4 regions of the Thermosinus carboxydivorans Nor1 genome follow, and region 3 is predicted to be linked to each of the others. Evidence: riboswitches for the same ligand, from Rfam matches in the RefSeq annotation. Region 3 holds a riboswitch; each other region holds the start of a gene.
The links. A riboswitch is a leader RNA that binds a small molecule or an ion and turns the genes downstream of it on or off. The one in region 3 is predicted to bind S-adenosylmethionine.
Positions count from the first base shown of each region.

Region 1 (4,635 bases), on a different contig from region 3:
AGCAATAGCTGCTAATATTTGGGTAACGGCCTGACGCTGTTCATTCGTCAGTGCCATTCTATTTTCTTGCGGGGCCGGCTCGCGGCATAACTGTGCATAACTATTTCGCATCACCCGCCGCCGTTCACTGCGGACTAAGCCGGCCGCAATAAGCCGCTTAACAGTATCCGCACTAATCCTATACTGTTTTAAGCGATTTGGTGTTAGTTCTGACTCTTCCATAAGGACTGTCAGCAGCCGCTGTTGCGCTGGCTTGCCAGTTAGGCGGTCAAGAGTTTCTGCGGCTTCTCGGCGGTTCACAGCAAGCATTAGCCGCTGCTCATACCGGGGGCGAAACTTCGATATGCTCATTGCAGCCCGTTCGACCAAATTCAACCGCTCCAATTTACGGAGAGCAGTTAACACGTTCGGCCCAAACTTTTTAACCAGTTGGTGTTGTGCAGTCAAGCTCTTTGCGCGTAAATAATTAAGGACTTGGTTCATTTCGTCTGAAATTTGGCATGATAAGGAAGAACTTGGCTTGCTCTCGCTTTCGTTCAAGCGGTAAGCGATATGGCTTTTTAATTCTCCTTTTCCTGGCACAAACAGGCGCAAAGCTTCAGCCAGCGGGCACAAATAGTAATTGCTCATCCACTCGGCTGTTTGCAGCATATTTTCATCAAACCAAGGTTCATCATCCAACACGCTTAATACAGGCTTTAATCCTTCCGCTTCGGCCTGCTCTTTAACGGCAACAACAAAGCCCTCGGCCTCGCGTTGGCCGAAAGGCACCCGCACACGCCACCCCCTGCCAACAAACGCCAATTCCGGCGGAATGAGATAAGAAAAGGTAGCAGCGATAGTACGTACGGCAATATTAACGGCCACTTCCGCAATGCGCCCCATGTTCTTCACCTCATAAAAAAGAAGAGTACTGTTTGCAGCAAACAGTACATCCTACTTCGCTGTACGGTATAATTCTTGCTTAGGTCGGAAAATACCTGCTACCTGTCATCGTTTTGTTCATACCCGACCAGAAACTCATCTAATTCAAAACCCGTATCCATAGGCTGACGTTTAAAGAAACGTTTCAAGCGACTCTTCCCCAGCGGCGTAAAACGGTACCGCATAATAGCCTACCCGCGGATGGAATACCCGAGCATTTGCAAAGTTTCTTCAATATAGCCGCTGGCGATTACATTAGCGTCATACTCAACGGTAACTTGTCTGGTATTTAGATTAACATCGACATCGGTAACCCCGTCAAGATGGCTCAAGGTGTGCTCAATGCGGTCACGACAATGATCACCCTTAAGACCACCCACCGAATATACCGACTTCTTAATTGCTTTTGAAGCAGGCACTGCAATACTAACCCCCTTTGGTTTATCACTATGATGTTAGTATTGCCAGTACCAGCGGTTTAAATTAAAGATTTGCTTCCCGCCGTAAAATTTCCGCTTTGTCGGTTCGTTCCCACGGAAGATCAATATCCGTTCGGCCAAAATGGCCATAGGCTGCCGTCTGGCGGTAGATTGGGCGACGCAAATCAAGGCTCTTGATAATACCGGCCGGACGAAGGTCAAAATGTTTTTGAATAAGTTCGACAATGCGGCTTTCGGCAATTTTAGCAGTGCCGAAAGTTTCAACCATAATCGATACAGGGCGGGCAATACCGATTGCGTAGGCCAACTGAATTTCACACTTATCGGCCAAGCCGGCGGCTACAACATTTTTAGCCACATAGCGAGCTGCATAAGCAGCTGACCGGTCGACTTTAGTGGGATCTTTGCCGGAAAAAGCACCGCCACCGTGACGGGCCATACCGCCATAGGTATCAACAATAATTTTGCGCCCAGTCAAGCCGGCATCTCCCTGTGGTCCACCAACGACAAACCGGCCGGTAGGATTAATATAATATTTGGTTTGAGCATCCAGCATGTCCCCGGGAACAACAGGAGTAATAACTTTGGCGATGATATCTTTTTCAATGGTGGCAAGATCCACATCAGGACTATGTTGGGCCGAAACGACAATGGTGTCCACGCGGACCGGCTTGCCGTCTACATACTCTACTGTCACCTGGGTTTTTCCATCGGGACGCAGATAAGCAAGTTCGCCATTTTTACGAACCTCAGCCAGCCGGCGAGCCAGACGATGAGCTAAAGCTATGGGCAGTGGCATGAACTCAGGGGTCTCATTAGTTGCATAGCCGAACATCATGCCTTGGTCACCGGCACCGATCGCCTCGACTTCATCCATCTCGCCACGTTTAGCTTCCAGTGCTTTATTTACGCCCATCGCAATATCAGGTGACTGCTCGTCAATTGATGTCATTACACCACAGGTATCGCCGTCAAAACCAAATTTTGCACGGGTATAACCAATCTCTTTAATGGTCTCCCGCACAATCTTCGGAATATCGACATAGCAAGAAGTTGTGATTTCCCCTACCACATGGACAAGTCCGGTTGTTACTAAAGTTTCACAAGCGACACGAGCCATGGGGTCTTGGGCAAGGATTGCGTCGAGAATACTGTCAGAAATTTGATCGGCAATTTTGTCCGGATGCCCTTCGGTAACCGATTCCGATGTAAATAATACCCGCTTTTTTTCCATTTGTGCACCTCCTAATCAATAAAAAAACTCCCACAAGGGAGACTTTTGTCGTATACTCCCCATCTCGCGCCGTACGCCGGAATTGGCACCGTTTTGGACTTGCCAAATGGTTGCCGCGGTTTCATCGGGCCAGTCCCTCCACCAACTCTTGATGAGTATAGTATATGTAATTTTCACCAAAGCAATTTTAAAGTAAAACAAGGAAAAAATCAACCTTTTTTTGTCAATAAATCGCAAACTCTATCAAGAATAATTTCGGCAACACGCGTTTTCGGCATTCGCTCTAGTTCTTCAACACTACCATCACGATAAATAAGCTTAACAATATTAGTGTCGGCGTTAAACCCCGCCCCCGGTAGCGTAACATCATTAGCTACTATCATATCAAGATTTTTTTGGGCCAATTTTTCCTTAGCGTTACTAAGCAAGTCCTGCGTTTCAGCGGCAAACCCCACCAAGATTTGGTGCCGCTTCAACGCCCCCAGTTCCCGTAAAATATCAGGGTTTTTTTCCAAAACAAGGGTAAGCGACTCGCCGGTTTTTTTAATTTTATGCTCTGCTACTTCACGCGGTCGATAATCGGCCACAGCCGCCGCCTTAATAACTACATCGCAGGCAGCATATTCGGTCAAAACGGCCTGCCGCATCTCTTCCGCCGTTTCCACCTTCTTTACGAAAATACCCAGTGGCGGGGTTAATGCGGTGGGGCCGGAGACGAGAATGACCTCCGCACCGCGGCGAGCTGCCGCTTCAGCTATAGCATAGCCCATTTTGCCACTTGACCGGTTGCCTAAATAACGAACAGGGTCAAGCGGTTCACGGGTACCGCCGGCAGTAACCAAAATTCGCTTGCCCGCCAATACTCCACGCGACCGGAGCAGTTCCTCCACTTTGGCAACAATTATCTCCGGCTCGGGCAAGCGCCCGGGGCCTTCCACCCCGCAGGCCAGCATGCCTGTTGCGGGTTCAATGATGTGATAGCCCAATTCAGCCAGTTTTTGCAAGTTATGTTGGACAATAGGATTTAGATACATATTGCTATTCATGGCTGGCGCCAATACTATCGGCGCTTGGGTAGCCATCACGGTCGTTGAAAGCATATCATCGGCAATTCCGTTGGCAATTTTGCCAATTATGTTGGCGGTTGCAGGGGCTATTAAAAATAAATCGGCCAAAGTGGCCAATGCAATATGCTGAACATTCCAGTTTTTGGGTTCTTCCCACATATCAACTACTACTGGATTACCGCTTATCTCCCGAAAAGTAAGGGGCGTAACAAATTTGGTAGCCGATTTGGTCATAATAACATGAACCGAACTTCCGGCTTTCCGCAAGCGGCTAACTATTTCCACACTTTTATACACGGCAATGCCGCCGCTAACGCCCAGGACAATATTTTTGCCCTTCAACACGGTGTCCTCCTACTTAATACCTGTCTTGGTACGCTCATAAGTGATTTTGCCTTGAGCAACCTCTTCCAAGGCTATGGTGACGGGTTTATTCGATTTGCTTTCAACAAGCGGCGGTTCGCCGTTCATGATTTCCCGAGCTCGCTTTGCGGCAAGAACAACTAATGTATATTTACTGTCAACTTTATCTACTAATACGTCTAAGGACGGATGAATCAACCTGAATCCCTCCTTCTAAAGTTTCGCTGCGCGCCGTGAAGTTTGACAAATGCTATCAATCAACCCATTGTTGCGCTCCACCCGGCACTTTTCCGCCGTTATGATTGCGGCTATTTTTTGCACTGCGCGATCCACTTCATCGTTTACCACAAAATAATGATAGTTATAAGCGCAACTAAGTTCGGCCGTAACACAGCTTAACCGTTGTTTAATCGCTTCCGCACTGTCAGTCCCGCGTTTATGAATGCGCTCCGCCAGTTCGTCCAAAGAAGGCGGCAAGATATATATGAATACGCCCTGCGGAAACTTCTTTTTAATCTGCAACGCGCCCTGGATATCGATTTCCAACACAACATCCTTGCCACTGCTTAGTAAGTCCATTACATACCGCCGCGGTGTTCCATAAAAG
Region 1 is NZ_AAWL01000002.1:143,855-148,489, forward strand. Features, by position in the region: gene priA (primosomal protein N') at 1-885, opposite strand, end outside; gene TCARDRAFT_RS02255 (heavy-metal-associated domain-containing protein) at 1,116-1,343, opposite strand; gene metK (methionine adenosyltransferase) at 1,408-2,598, opposite strand; SAM riboswitch class I at 2,655-2,756, opposite strand; gene coaBC (bifunctional phosphopantothenoylcysteine decarboxylase/phosphopantothenate--cysteine ligase CoaBC) at 2,808-4,010, opposite strand; gene rpoZ (DNA-directed RNA polymerase subunit omega) at 4,020-4,226, opposite strand; gene gmk (guanylate kinase) at 4,242-4,635, opposite strand, start outside.
Region 1: another riboswitch for S-adenosylmethionine. It lies ahead of metK (methionine adenosyltransferase); the one in region 3 lies ahead of TCARDRAFT_RS12665 (homocysteine biosynthesis protein).

Region 2 (4,635 bases), on a different contig from region 3:
GTGCATTATTGGTTACCTCCTTAACTAAGAATTAGAATGCCGGTACTACCGCACCTTGATATTTTTCGGTGATGAATTTGCGGACTTCCTCCGAGGTCAGCGCTTTGGTCAGTTTTTGAATTTCCGGGCGGTTTTCATCGCCTTTGCGTACAACCAGAACATTTACATAGGGAGAATCTTTCTGTTCAATAAAGAGGGCGTCTTTCGTAGGAACAAGTTTGGCTTCCAGCGCATAGTTGGTATTGATTACGGCCAAAGTTACATCATCAAGGGCCCGGGGCAGCTGCGGTGCTTCGAGTTCACGGATTTTCACGTTCTTTGGGTTAGCCGTAATGTCTTTGACAGTGGCGTTGACGCCGACACCGTCTTTAAGCCCGATCACACCGGCTTTAGCCAGTAGGGCGAGCGCGCGCCCGCCGTTGGTCGGGTCATTAGGGATGGCAACTACGGCGCCGGTTGGAACGTCATTTAAGTTTTTGATTTTTTTGGAGTAAATGCCCATGGGCTCGATGTGGACGGCCGCGGTGTAAGTGAGCTGGAGGTTGCGCTCGGCGGCAAACTTAGTGAGGTAAGGAATGTGCTGGAAAAAATTGGCGTCTAGCTCTTTTTCCGCTACGGCCAGGTTGGGACGGACGTAGTCGCTCATTTCCACGATTTGAAGGTCAATGCCTTCTTTTTCCAGAGTCGGTTTTATTACCTGCAGAATTTCAGCGTGGGGAACGGCCGTGGCGCCAACCTTCAGTACGGTTTTGCCGCTAGTAGCAGCCGGCGCCTGCGTTTTGCCGCCGCAGCCGGCGACAACAGCCAACGACAAAATGAGGGTGAGCAGTAGGGCGATACGTTTCATGAATGAACTCCTCCTTGTTAGGGCATTATTTTTTGTTCAACCGGCGGGCGAGCCAGTCGCCGCACGATTGGATAAGCTGTACCTGAGCAATTAGGATAATGACGGTTGCAAGCATGATGTCGGCCCGGAAGCGCTGATAGCCGTAGCGGATGGCGAGATCTCCCAGCCCACCGCCGCCGATAGCGCCGGCCATGGCCGAATAGCCAATCAGGCTGATTACCGTGATCGTCAGGCCGAGCACAATCGAGGGCAGTGCTTCGGGGATGAGCACTTTGGCAATAATCTGTAGCGGGGAAGCGCCCATAGCTTGGGCGGCTTCGATGACCCCGTAGTCGACTTCTTTGAGTGCCGATTCGACGATGCGGCCGACGAAGGGGATAGCGGCAATGCTCAGCGGTACAATGGCCGCATCGGTGCCGATGGATGTCCCGACAATGAGACGGGTTAGGGGAATGATGGCGACCATGAGAATAATGAACGGAGTCGAGCGGGTAGCATTAACGATTGCGCCCAAAACGCGGTTGACAACGAGGTTTTCCAAAACATGTCCCTTGTCAGTCGTTACCAGGATGACGCCGAGGGGGAGGCCAAAGAGGGCGGCGATAAAAGCCGACACACCCACCATGTAAGTTGTTTCCCACAGCGACTCAGCCAACAGCACGAGCATTTCTTGCGACATAACCAATCACCTCTATTCCTAAGTCTCGTGCCCGCAGGTAGTTGAGGGCGTTCTGGATGCCGGCCTGGTCGCCGGACAGTTCGACAATCAAGGTGCCGAAGGGAGTACGCTTGATGTGGTCGATATTGCCGTAAAGGATGCTTGTGTCGACATTAAAGCGGCGGATCATGCCGGCGATTATGGGTTCTTCGGCCGAGCGGCCAATAAAGGACAGGCGCAGAATAAGATTGGAGTCAGGGAGCGGCGTGGGCGAAAAGACGGTATCGGCAAAGAAATCGGGCAGGTCATGGTTGACAATGGTGCGGATGAATTCACGCGTCGTGGCCGTCTGGGGGCGGGTGAAGACATCGAGTACCGGGCCTTCTTCAATAATGACGCCGTTTTCGATGACGGCCACACGGTCGCAGATTTCTTTAATAACCTGCATTTCGTGAGTGATTAGCACAATGGTCAGCTGCAGTTTTTGATTGATGTCAAAGAGCAGTTTCAAGATAGATTGCGTGGTCTGTGGGTCTAAGGCGGAAGTGGCTTCGTCGCATAAGAGCACTTTCGGCCGGCTGGCTAAGGCGCGGGCAATACCGACCCGCTGTTTTTGACCGCCGCTGAGCTGGGATGGATATTGATCCCGTTTATCGGCAAGCCCCACCAGTTCAAGGAGCGGCAAAACAGCCTGAGCAATTTCCGTTTTGCTTTTGCCGGCCAACTCAAGCGGGAAGGCTACATTTTCATAGACAGTGCGGGAAGACAGCAGGTTAAAGTGCTGAAAAATCATGCCGATTTTTTTGCGCCGCTCACGCAAGTCCTTTTCGGACATCGTCGTTAGTTCTTCACCGTCGACCACTACCGAGCCGCGGGTTGGCCGCTCCAGCATATTTATACAGCGGATTAAAGTACTCTTGCCGGCGCCGCTTTTACCAATGACACCGAAAATTTCACCGCGGCGCACCTGAAGGTTTATGCCTTTAAGAGCATGGACCGCTCCGTTGGTGCCGGGATAGACCTTTTCAATGCCGGTCAGTTTAATCATTTGCTTCTCTCCTTTCCTTGGCATAAAGAAAACCTCTTCGCAGACGAAGAGGTTTTTGTTCTGTAAACAGAAACTCCCCCCCCCCTCATCTGTCAGAACTTATCCGTTCTGCAGGAATTGGCACCGTTTCGCACCCAAAGATGCGATGGTTGCCGCGGCGTCATCGGGCCAGTCCCTCAGCCAGCTCTTGATGAAAGAGTGTTTCGCTATGCCATTGTTGAATTACATGCTATCATGGATAGCAGTGGCTGTCAAGCAAAAATTTTTTAATTCACTTTTTCGTAAATTAAAGAATAAAAGACATAAAGGCAGGAAAGGAATGAGAGAGGGCGAATAGTATGCTCAAAGTGGTAATGTGTGCGCGGGAGGAGTGTGGATTATGCCCGTTAACCCTAAGCTGAAAGAACCTTTGACCGACCAGCTGTTCAAGGCGATTTTATTACTTGCCAATGAGGAGGAATGTTATCAGTTTTTTGAAGATATCTGTACCATCAGCGAAATCAAAGCTATGGCGCAGCGCCTGGAGGTGGCGCGGATGCTGAAGGCAGGTCACATCTATGATGACATTGTTGCGCGCACCGGGGCCAGCACGGCCACGATCAGCCGGGTCAAGCGCTGCTTACATTATGGCGCCGATGGCTACAAACTTATTCTTGCCCGGTTGGAAGAACAAGAGCGTTTGCGACAGGAGGATGCAGCCCATGAGCCAAAATGAGTTTGTCCCGCAAATTCCCTACGGGACACGTGATTTTTTGCCCCGTGATGCGAAAAAAAAGCGCTTGGTGGAAAGCGCCCTTGCCGGTCTTTTTACCCGGTGGGGTTATGACGAGGTAATTACGCCTACATTTGAGTATCTGGACATTTTATCGGTCGGCGCCGACCAAGAATTGGTTCAGCATATGTTCAAATTTCTCGATAAAAATAACCGGCTATTAGCGCTCCGGCCGGATATGACTACGCCTATTGCCCGGGTAGCGGCTACCCGGCTCCGGGAACAGCCGGCGCCGCTGCGTCTGTTTTATTTGACTAACGTCTTCCGGTATGAGCAGGCCCAGGCCGGCCGGCAATGCGAATTCTACCAAGCCGGTGTAGAACTGATGGGCATGGCGGGGCCTGCCGCCGATGCCGAGGTCGTAGCGCTGGCGGCCGCGGCTATGCGGGAGGCAGGGTTGACCGTCTTTCAGATCAGCCTCGGCCAGGTGGAATTTATTAACGGTCTAATGAATGAATGCGAATTGCCGCAGGCCGAGCGCCAGCGGATTAAAAATTGCCTGGTGCAGCGCGACCTGGTCGGCCTGGACGAGGCCCTGGCGGCGAGCTCCTTATCGCCGGCCGGGCAGGTACTTTTTAAGCGTATTCCGCTGCTCCACGGGCGGGAAAATATGCTTGATGCGGCCTATGGCATGGTGAGCAACGACATGAGCCGCCGCGCCCTCGATAACCTGGCGGAGATTTATCGGCTTCTTGAGTATTACGGCGTAAGCGGGCATGTCTCTTTCGATCTGGGGATCATCCGGAATTTTGACTATTATACAGGGGCTGTTTTCGAAGGTTACACGCCGGGCCTAGGCTTCCCCCTTTGCGGCGGCGGGCGCTACGACGGCATGGTAGGCGCTTTTGGGGTGGAATATCCGGCTACGGGCTTTGCTCTGGGCATCGAGCGCCTTATGCTGGCGCTTGAGCGGCAGGGTCTGACCCCGGACGGCAACGCCAAAGACGTCTATATTGGCTGGGCGCCGGGGCGGCTGAATGAGGCGATTGCGCTGGCCGGCGAGCTCCGCGCGGCAGGGCGCATCGTCGGTCTTGGGCTTCAGCCACAGGATAAGGCGGCGGCCGAAGCCTGCCGTCAAGCCATGGGATATGCTAACCTCATCTATGTTGGTGGTTAAAAATGCGTAAACGGGTACGGCAATTTTTCGCCGCGGTGACGGCCCGCATCAGTGAGCAGGACAGAATGTTTGTGAAGCAGCACTTAACCGAACCCGAGCAGCGGCTGTTTTGGCAGATGAGCGTGCCTGACCAGCGGCACACTCTTAACGTAGCGTATACGGCGGCTAAGCTCGCGGCACAGCATCCGGCGGC
Region 2 is NZ_AAWL01000001.1:325,688-330,322, reverse strand. Features, by position in the region: gene TCARDRAFT_RS01485 (MetQ/NlpA family ABC transporter substrate-binding protein) at 1-6, opposite strand, end outside; gene TCARDRAFT_RS01480 (MetQ/NlpA family ABC transporter substrate-binding protein) at 32-847, opposite strand; gene TCARDRAFT_RS01475 (methionine ABC transporter permease) at 873-1,526, opposite strand; gene TCARDRAFT_RS01470 (methionine ABC transporter ATP-binding protein) at 1,495-2,553, opposite strand; SAM riboswitch class I at 2,636-2,750, opposite strand; gene TCARDRAFT_RS01460 (YerC/YecD family TrpR-related protein) at 2,933-3,268, shown strand; gene hisZ (ATP phosphoribosyltransferase regulatory subunit) at 3,255-4,442, shown strand; gene TCARDRAFT_RS01450 (HDIG domain-containing metalloprotein) at 4,445-4,635, shown strand, end outside.
Region 2: another riboswitch for S-adenosylmethionine. It lies ahead of TCARDRAFT_RS01470 (methionine ABC transporter ATP-binding protein); the one in region 3 lies ahead of TCARDRAFT_RS12665 (homocysteine biosynthesis protein).

Region 3 (4,635 bases):
CGGTGGCAAAGGCGTCGGCGGTGGCGGTATCCCGAGCCAGAATGGTGACGGCATCCGCTTTGCCCAGGCTGAGAGACGGGCCGACGGTGGCCGAAGAAGTGCAGATGCCCAGCGGGGAGAGGTCGGGCGCGATGTCCAGGGCAATTTTCCCCGAAAGCGGCGAATTACCTGCCCAGACGGCGATGCGCCGTGGGACAGTGGAGGCTAGGTAGATGTCGCCGCCATTTTCAACGATAATGTCGGTTAAGGAAAAACGTCTGGCAAGCACCAGGGCGATTTCTTCCGCAAAGGCGCCTGCCACCGCAGCCATGGGCCCCACACCGGCCTTTTCGGCAGCAGCGGCCATGCGCGCGGCCACCGGCGGGCAGCCGAAGCGCGGCAAATAGGGCACGAGCGAATGGTAAAAACGGGGATCGGTGAGGATGTAGTCGTGTAGTTCCTGCCAGAGGGTGGCTGCCGTTACCTGGCATAGCCGGCGCAGCGCCGGAGTGTCTTTTTCCGGCGGTACAGCCACCCATAGGTCGGTTTCGCGAAAGCGTACTACAAAGGGAGACAGTTCGGTGCGGTGCAGCTCTTCACGGTACCAGCGCGGTTCATAGCCGGTCATGCACCTGCCAGCTCCTCTGCGCTGCGACCGGCCGATCCCTGCCGGATGGCCCGCACGGGACAAGCCTGCACGCACAGACCGCAGACAATGCATTTGTCGGGGTGAAAAGACAGCTCCCATGTGGGGCGTTCAAGCACCAGCGCCCGGGAGAAGCAGACCGCCGTGCAGGCGCCGCAGTGGGTGCAGCGCCCGGTGTCAACCTGGATCTGGCGGCGGGTAGAGACGACGTCGATGCCCTCTTGCTGCAGAAAAGCCAGCGCAGCAGTAACTTGCTCCGGTTCCCCTTCTACATCCAGCAGCAGATGGCCTTCCTCGCCGGGGGTTACCTCGGCCCGGAGAATGTTAATCTTGAGGTCGAAGTCCTTAACCAGATGATAGGTAATAGGTTTGTCGTAGTTCTCGGCGGTGAAGTTCAGGATGATGCGTTCCGTGACAGCCATAATTATTATTCATCCTCCTTTCGGATGTCCAGGGGGCGCGGGGTGGCTTCCTGCGGCAAAGGCGCTACCGGGTGGGTCAGTTCGAAGCGGCCGGTGCGGATCCACTCCTTGAGGAGAGCGGCGATCTGCCGGGCTTTGGCCAGGCTGGACAGCGGAGCGGTGCGCACGCGGCGGCCGTTTAAGGAGATGCTGCCCGACTGGAGTTCTGCGTAACTGTAGCGTCCCAGGACGGGGCGGTTGCGGGAGGGGACGCTATAGTCAAAGAGGCAGGTTTCGATGTCGGCGTTCGTGACAGACACGCAGCGTGCGATGTCTTCATCAAGGATGGGGATCGGGATACCCACGCCCACAAACAGGCTGATGCCATAGCGTTCGTAGACGGCAGCCCGGAGAAATTCCGGGTTCATCGCCTTAAGATCGCCCACAAGGGCAAGGGTGGCGGCGCCACCGACAGGGATGCCATGTTCGTTGCGGGGGCGTGAGGGGTTGTGCTGGGTGCCGTTCCAGGCGACGTAGCCTACGGTACCGCCCAGAAAGATGCGCGTACCCACGCCGATAGTACGCAGGTGGGGGTCGTTGAGGAGTGGACTGAGCTCGCCGGAGGTGGAGTAGGTAACGTTACCGCAGCGGGGCAGCAGCATGCCCATGTAGGTATAGAGGATGCGATTGGAGGTGTTGGTGGCGGCGGCGTAGTTCTGGTAGGCATTGCGGGGATTGAAAAGGAAGCACTCATTAATGTCGTCCTTGGTGATCCAGGTATCGATGCTCTTGCGGGGATAGCAGTCGGTACCCGGAGCGGTGGCTCTAAGGTGAACGCGCTTGCCGGCGACAAGATCCTCGATGACATGGGCGCCACCGTATTGCTCATTTGTTTCGGATATTTCCGTGGCGCCGATGTAGGCGTCCACGGCGGCGATGCCCGCGTAGGCGGGCACGTCGTTGAGCCACACCCGTTTCATTTTGATGGGCGGGTCGCTGTGGCCGAAGTTGAGAAAGGCCCCGGAAGAGCACATGGGACCGAAGGTGCCAGTGGTGACTACGTCTACCTTACGGGCGACGGCGCTTATTCCTTCTTCTTTGGCCAGTTGGCTGACCTCCTCGGCGGTGAGTACTACCGCCTGCCCCTTGCGGATGCGTTCGTTGATTTCTTCATAGCTTCTTTTTGGTGCTGCCATAACAAAGCCTCCCTTTTATTGAAAAAGGTAAAATAAAAGCGTCTCTTTCTGAGAGGAAAGAGACGCCATATTATGGCAGCCATACCTTTCCTCTCATCTTCCAGAATCCGAAGATTCTGCTGGATTTGGCACCAGACGCATTGCTGCCGGTTGCCGCGGCTTCACAGGGCCAGTCCCTCCACCGCTCTTGATAAGAGTACACGGTATACAACTTTTGACAGTTGAGATAAATATACGCCAAAAATGTATTTCTGTCAAGGGATTTATTGCTAAACAACCAGGCTTTACGCCCATAATGCGTAAAGGCTGTTACAATTTCATTTGGAGTAGAGGATTAAAGCGATATATTCCAGGTCTTCCGTACCGGTATTTTCAATGGAGTGGGACTCGCCGTCGGCGGTAAAGACCACGTCTCCGGCATGGACCTTAACCAGCGTGCCGTTATCGTTGACAATGCCTTCGCCTTTAAGGATGTAGTAGGTCTCAGCGTCGCCATTGTGCTGATGGTAACCGATAGAGCAGCCCGGCTTGAGAATGCTATGGGAGAATAACCGGCCTTTCCCTTGCAATTGTTCCATGTCCAATAGTTTGGTCCCAATTACTTCACCCTTGCCGCCGAACCGGTTAGTAGCAACCTCGGTAACTAATTCGCTCGCCCGTTTGATCATGCTCTCAACTCCCCTATATCATAGTGATGGAATGTTTCTCTGTGCAGACTCATAAGTCCTTTTTCTCAGTCTGGATTTTCTGTTTTACCTGGGTACAAGGTATTGGTTTGCTAGACGGTATACCATAGTAGCCATGATTTGCCCAAGCGCTGCCGGTACGATTGCGCCCATCTGTCTCACGGGCGATTATATGCCGGGTTTGCAGTGTTATCATACCAAGCGAAATATTTTGGGTACATCGGCGTCCCGATTCTACTAACGCTTCTTTTTTAACGGGGTCAATTCCAAAATCCATAGTCCTTAACTCCTAGTGTTTCATATAGATGGTTCAGTGTCAGTCATCGCTATGTAAATGTTGATTTCTGCTGGCTTTCTAAAATAGTTTCGATTAGGCTTCACGTAAAGGCAAAAAAGTTGTTTATTTCGTGGCGAGGCGGCTCCACCATCAACATAATAATCCCCACGGGGCTGCGTTGAGCAGCCATGATCGCAGTGAACTATGTCCGGGCTGCGCTCTGCAGCATTTCGCTTTGTATTAATTCGAGAATTGCAGGAAGTTCTCCGCCTCACGCCGTACATGATCGGCTAAGAGCGGCGGTATTAGCGAGAGAACGGTGCGCTGCTTGATAAATTGCTACCACCTATACAAATATTTTTACAGTTAACTTATTTTATATTGTGCTATAGCAGGTGCCTGCTACTGCGGTTGCGAATTAACAAATAAAAATTGAGTGAGCGGATAACAGGCGCTGGGAGGGGTGGCCATGGTTAAATCAGACAAAATGGTCCGTGATAACCAACATCTACACTGGGAAAAAGTTTTCGCCGAGGATGGTGAACTTTTCGGCAACGAACCGAGTTTTGCCGCCAAGCAAGCGGCGGAACTGTTAAAAAAAGAGCGGAAAACGAAAATTTTGGAGTTAGGAGCGGGGCAGGGGCGGGACACGATTTTTTTCGCCCAATGCGGTTTTCATGTCACGGCCCTGGAATATACCGGTATTGGCGTGCAAACCATCCGGGAAAAAGCCAGAATGTTGGGCTTAACGCCTAATATTGCGGCGGTTTGCCATGATGTAAGGCAGCCGTTGCCGTTTGGCGCCGAAACCTTTGATGCCTGCTATTCGCATATGCTGTACTGCATGGCTTTTACTACTGGGAATTAACATTGCTGTCTGATGAGGTTCGCCGGGTGTTAAGGCCTGGCGGCATTAATCTCTATACGGTGCGCAACACGGCTGATGTTCACTTTGGCCAGGGCATCCATCATGGTGAAAATATGTATGAAATTGACGGCTTTATCGTCCACTTTTTTGATGAAGCCAAAATAAAGCATTTGGCGCAAGGATTTGAGATAAAAGAGGTTACGACGTTCGAGGAAGGCGATTTACCGCGGACATTGTTCCTGGTATACCTTAAGAAGCAGTAGGCGCAAGAGCCGGCGGGCCGCATAAGGGTGGCTCGCCGGTTATATTTTTGGCAGGGGAGGAAACAATATCCATGACGATGTTTATGGGGGTGACGTTTGCTGATGGAAAATGTTTTCACGAAAGCTTATCGCGTGCTCCGCAATATTATTGTTTATCAGCCGCCTAAGCAGCAAAAACCATTCGTGCTTGACGAGAGCGAACCCCATGAACAGGCGCCTGCCGTAGATGGCAAAGCGCCGCTGGCCGATGCCGCCGAACAGCTTACCACTTTGCTGGATTATGCCCGCGATTTACGCCGCGTCATGGAGAAAGCCCACG
Region 3 is NZ_AAWL01000026.1:19,893-24,527, reverse strand. Features, by position in the region: gene TCARDRAFT_RS12675 (UPF0280 family protein) at 1-607, opposite strand, end outside; gene TCARDRAFT_RS12670 (NIL domain-containing protein) at 604-1,047, opposite strand; gene TCARDRAFT_RS12665 (homocysteine biosynthesis protein) at 1,053-2,222, opposite strand; SAM riboswitch class I at 2,313-2,419, opposite strand; gene TCARDRAFT_RS12660 (cupin domain-containing protein) at 2,540-2,890, opposite strand; gene TCARDRAFT_RS12655 (hypothetical protein) at 2,940-3,185, opposite strand; gene TCARDRAFT_RS15860 (class I SAM-dependent methyltransferase) at 3,655-4,053, shown strand; gene TCARDRAFT_RS15855 (hypothetical protein) at 4,080-4,316, shown strand; gene TCARDRAFT_RS12645 (spore germination protein) at 4,419-4,635, shown strand, end outside.

Region 4 (4,635 bases), on a different contig from region 3:
GTCAAGGGCTCTGAGCAAATAAAGGTAGGAGTTGGCGTCAAACCGACGTACCAAGCTAATCCCTTGGTAGTCAAGGTAGTTTTCCACTTCGAACTGACCGCCACGCATTCTCCTGCCAAACTTAGCGGCCATTGACGGCTCGCTTTGGTAGGTAATCATCCCCAGGCCGCGGGCGATCGACAGGCCGGTTTGCGGACCGGGACCACCATAATAATCACCCTGCCGCCAGGCCGGGTCGAGCATCACCGCTTCCCTCGCCACTTTATTGTAAGCTATGGACTGGGCGGAAGAATAACCGGGAGCCGCAATGGCTATTATACCATCCATAAACTCGGGATAAGTGACCCCCCATTCCAAAGCCTGCATTCCGCCCATGGATCCTCCGATTACCAAGACCAGCCGGTAAATGCCAAGTTGCTCCAACAGCCGTTTCTGGACATGGACCATGTCCCGTATGGTAATGACGGGAAACCGCATGCCGTACGGCCGCCCGGTCGCCGGGTCCGGCGAGGACGGCCCCGTCGTTCCCCGGCATCCGCCCAGAACATTGGAACAAATAACGAAGAAACGGTTGGTGTCTATCGGCCGTCCCGGTCCTACCAATGCATCCCACCAACCTTTTTCGTCCTTGTCGTCGTGGGCCGCCACATGGCTGTCGCCAGTAAGGGCGTGGGTCACCAAAATTACGTTGTCCCGGTTAGGCGATAGTGTCCCGTAAGTTTCATAAGCCACGGTAACATCGGTTAGTGTTCCACCCATGGTCAGTACGAGAGGATTGTCAGGGTCAGCCACTTTCGCATACTTAAGAAATGGACGCAAAACACCATCCACCTCCTACCGCCAACTATAAGGATAGAGCAAACTCTCCCCATCTAAAGCGCCTTGGCCGCCGCCAGAGCCTGCTCAAGGTCGTAAATTATGTCGCTTACGTCTTCAATTCCTATGGAAAGACGGATCATGTCATCCGGCACTCCCGCACTGGCGCGCTGCTCAGATGTAAGCTGCGAATGAGTGGTGCTGGCGGGATGAATAACCAGTGATTTGGCGTCGCCAACGTTAGCGAGCAAGGAAAGCAACTTAAGGCTGTCAATAAACTTTTTGCCAGCCGCAAGACCGCCTTTTATGCCGAACGTCAGGATGGCTCCCGCACCCTTTGCCAGGTACTTTTGCGCCAAGTCATGCTGCGGGTGGCTAGGAAGACCGGGATAGTTGACCCACGCTACCTGATCATGTGCGGCAAGGTATTCTGCCACAGTCTGGGCATTCTCACTGTGGCGGGCCATCCGTAAGTGCAGCGTTTCCAGTCCCTGAAGTAGCAGAAAACTATTAAAAGGGCTGATGCAGGCGCCAAGGTCGCGTAAAACTTGCACCCGCAGGCGGATAATAAAGGCCATGGGGCCAAACTCCCGGGAATAGCGCAAGTTATGATAACTGGGATCAGGCTCATTCAATAACGGAAAGTTGCCTGCGGCCCAGTCAAACTTACCGCCGTCGACGACGATACCGCCCATTGTCGTACCATGACCGCCGATAAATTTCGTTGCCGAATGGACTACGATATCGGCACCAAAATCGAAAGGTCGGCATAAATACGGAGTAGCAAAAGTGTTGTCAACAATCAGCGGTATAGCGTTCTCATGGGCTATAGCGGCGACTTTTTCAATATCCAGTACCCCAAGCCCGGGATTGCCGATAATTTCCCCATAGACAGCTTTAGTCCTTGGTGTGATGGCTTTCCGGAAATTTTCCGGGTCGCTGGGGTCTACCAATTTAACGGTTATACCCAGCCTGGGCAGAGTATACAGAAAAAGGTTATACGTTCCGCCATAAAGCGCGGAGGAACTAACAATTTCGTCACCGGCTTCGGCAATGTTCAAAATGGCAGCAGCGATCGCCGCATGACCGGAGGCGAAAGCCACCGCGCCCACCCCGCCTTCCAAGGCGGCCATACGTTTTTCCAATACGTCGGTTGTCGGGTTCATTATCCGCGTATAAATATTGCCCGTTTCTTTCAAGGCAAACAAAGCAGCGGCATGATCGCTGTCGCGGAAATTGTAAGAAGTCGACTGATAGATAGGCACAGCCCGGGCCCCGGTGGTGGGATCGGGAGTCTGGCCGCCATGAACGGCCAAAGTGGCAATTTTCAGGTTGTCTGGCAAATGCATTCCTTCTTCTCCTTTCACCGGCATACAAAAACCCCCTTTCCAGAGGAAAGGGGGTTTTGTACACACGCACCTTTCCTCTCATCTTCCAGGATTTCTCCTGCTGGAATTAGCACCACTGCTTATAAAAGCCGGTTGCCGGGCGTCATCGGGCCAGTCCCTCGACCACTCTGGATAAGAGGTGTATGCCTTATATTTTTGTGTTGAGCAGATTATATGATATATTGAAACAAATGTCAATAGCCGGATTGTCAAAATGTGTTTAACTTGTGATAATGTCACCGTGTAGATTAACGCGATAAAATGTCACTATGAAGAACGAGGTGCATTATCTAATGTCGGAAACAAGGCTTCCTGGCACTGATGCGAATTGGCCGCTGCTTTTAGCTACTGCCGCAGTCCAGTCATGAATTATAAAGCGTAATGCACGGAAGCTGGTTCTCTTCAAAAACATAAATACCGAGTTGGAATGCCTTCCAACCCAGTATTTATGCGCTTTCTGGTGCGCCCGGCAGGAATCGAACCTGCGCACCCGGCTCCGGAGGCCGGCGCTCTATCCCCTGAGCTACGGGCGCATGGCGTGTGTTCAGCGACAGAAATGATTATATCATAAATAGGCGGTAATGTCTAATGTTTTTTTGTAACTTTTTTGTGTAAACTTTTGGGAATTACTCACTTGGGGGCAGCCGGCGTCTGGCAGTAGGGGCAAGTGCGCCATTCACGGCTGAGTTCACGGCCGCATGCTTCACACTTGGGCTTGAGCGTATAACCGCAGTAAGGACAAACCTTATAATCTTCCTTGACCTTGGCGCCGCACATCGGGCAATGGATCTGGTCGTTTACCGGCGTAGCCTCCACATCAATAACCGGCTCTTGGCGCTTAGTATTTTTCATGGCTTGCTTTCGACCGATGAGCAGGTACAACGGGAGGAAAACAATAAGCATGGCCAGCGTTCCCAGGGACCATAGCAAAGCCGTGCCCAGTTCATGCCCGCGACTTCTGGCGTCATTATATACCCAGTAAGCAGCAATAAAACCGATGATAAACGAAATAGTTGTAATCACGCAAACGACCCCTTTCGGAGTAGATACATCACCATTATATCATTTCCAGCCAGACAAAATCAATAAACACGCTTCAATAGAAAAGCCACGTCCAGCGACGCGGCCACCAGCAAGCGTTGTTTTAGTGTAGGCTTATAACGGCCAGGGTTAGCACCAAGGCGGTGCCGATACTGTAAATCAGCAAATTCCCCACATCTTTGATCGTTACATTCATGATTTGCACCACCCTCTCACATCATTTGTGGTTTTATCTTATCAGAATTTAAAGATAATTTCAAGTAAAAAAAATTGGGAATTATCCATAATTTTATTACTTGTTCCTAATAATAGATGCAAATTTTGATTTTTTCTAATCACTAATCTCATCAAGCGATTTCTGGCGGGTTTCTTCGCCCAACACTAAAACAATAGCGGCAATAAACAGCATGGTAGCCGTGAACATCGTGAAAACTCCGGCGAAAGCGGCGCCTCCCCCCAGCATATAGCCGACAATGGCGGGCGCCAGGATGCCGCCAAACCGGCCGACGGCCGCCGCCCAGCCCGAGCCAAAAGCGCGAATGCGGGTTGGATAAAGCTCCGGTGTATAAGTATATACTACTCCCCATGCGCCCAAATTGAAGAAAGACATCAGGCTCCCCCACACGATTAGTGCCCAGGGGGCATTGGCATAGCCGAAACCAAAAGCGGCGGCGGCGCTGGCTGCCAGAAATAGCGCCAGTGTCGCCTTGCGGCCGATACGATCAACCAAATAAGCGGCGCTGAAATAGCCAGGCAGCTGAGCCATGGTCATTATCAGCACATACTCAAAACTTTTGATAATGGTAAATCCCTGGGCCGTCATCAGCGATGGCAGCCAGGTAAAAATGCCATAGTAAGAGTAAACAATGCCGAACCACAGCAGCCAAAGCATGGCAGTACGCCGTAAGAAAGGCGGCGCCCACAGTTCGGCAAACATTACTTGCCGAACCGTCCGCACTTTCGGTGCCGTCGGGACAAAGGACGCTGTCACGCCGGCCGCCGCTTCAAGGCTGCTGACGATTGTATGGGCTTCGTCCAGCCGTCCTTTGTCCAGAAGATACCGCACCGATTCCGGCACCGCTAACCGGATGACAAAAACATACAAGGCGGGCAAAGCGCCAATGAAGAAAGCGGCCTGCCAACCGTAATAGGGAATAAACAGATAGGCGATGAGGGCCGCCGCCAGCCACCCGAGTCCCCAGAAACTTTCCAGTAAAACGATAAACTTACCCCGCGCCGCCGGCGGCGAGTATTCGGTCATCAACGTCGCCGCTACCGGCAATTCACCGCCCAGGCCAAACCCAACCAAAAAACGGAAAACCAGTAGTGATGCAAAATCCCAGGCCAAACCGCACAGCCCGGTGGCAATACTATAAAGCAGCAGCGTTGC
Region 4 is NZ_AAWL01000007.1:49,345-53,979, reverse strand. Features, by position in the region: gene metX (homoserine O-acetyltransferase MetX) at 1-819, opposite strand, end outside; gene TCARDRAFT_RS06725 (homocysteine synthase) at 873-2,165, opposite strand; SAM riboswitch class I at 2,241-2,343, opposite strand; tRNA gene TCARDRAFT_RS06720 (tRNA-Arg) at 2,663-2,737, opposite strand; gene TCARDRAFT_RS06715 (zinc ribbon domain-containing protein) at 2,835-3,227, opposite strand; gene TCARDRAFT_RS06710 (MFS transporter) at 3,577-4,635, opposite strand, start outside.
Region 4: another riboswitch for S-adenosylmethionine. It lies ahead of TCARDRAFT_RS06725 (homocysteine synthase); the one in region 3 lies ahead of TCARDRAFT_RS12665 (homocysteine biosynthesis protein).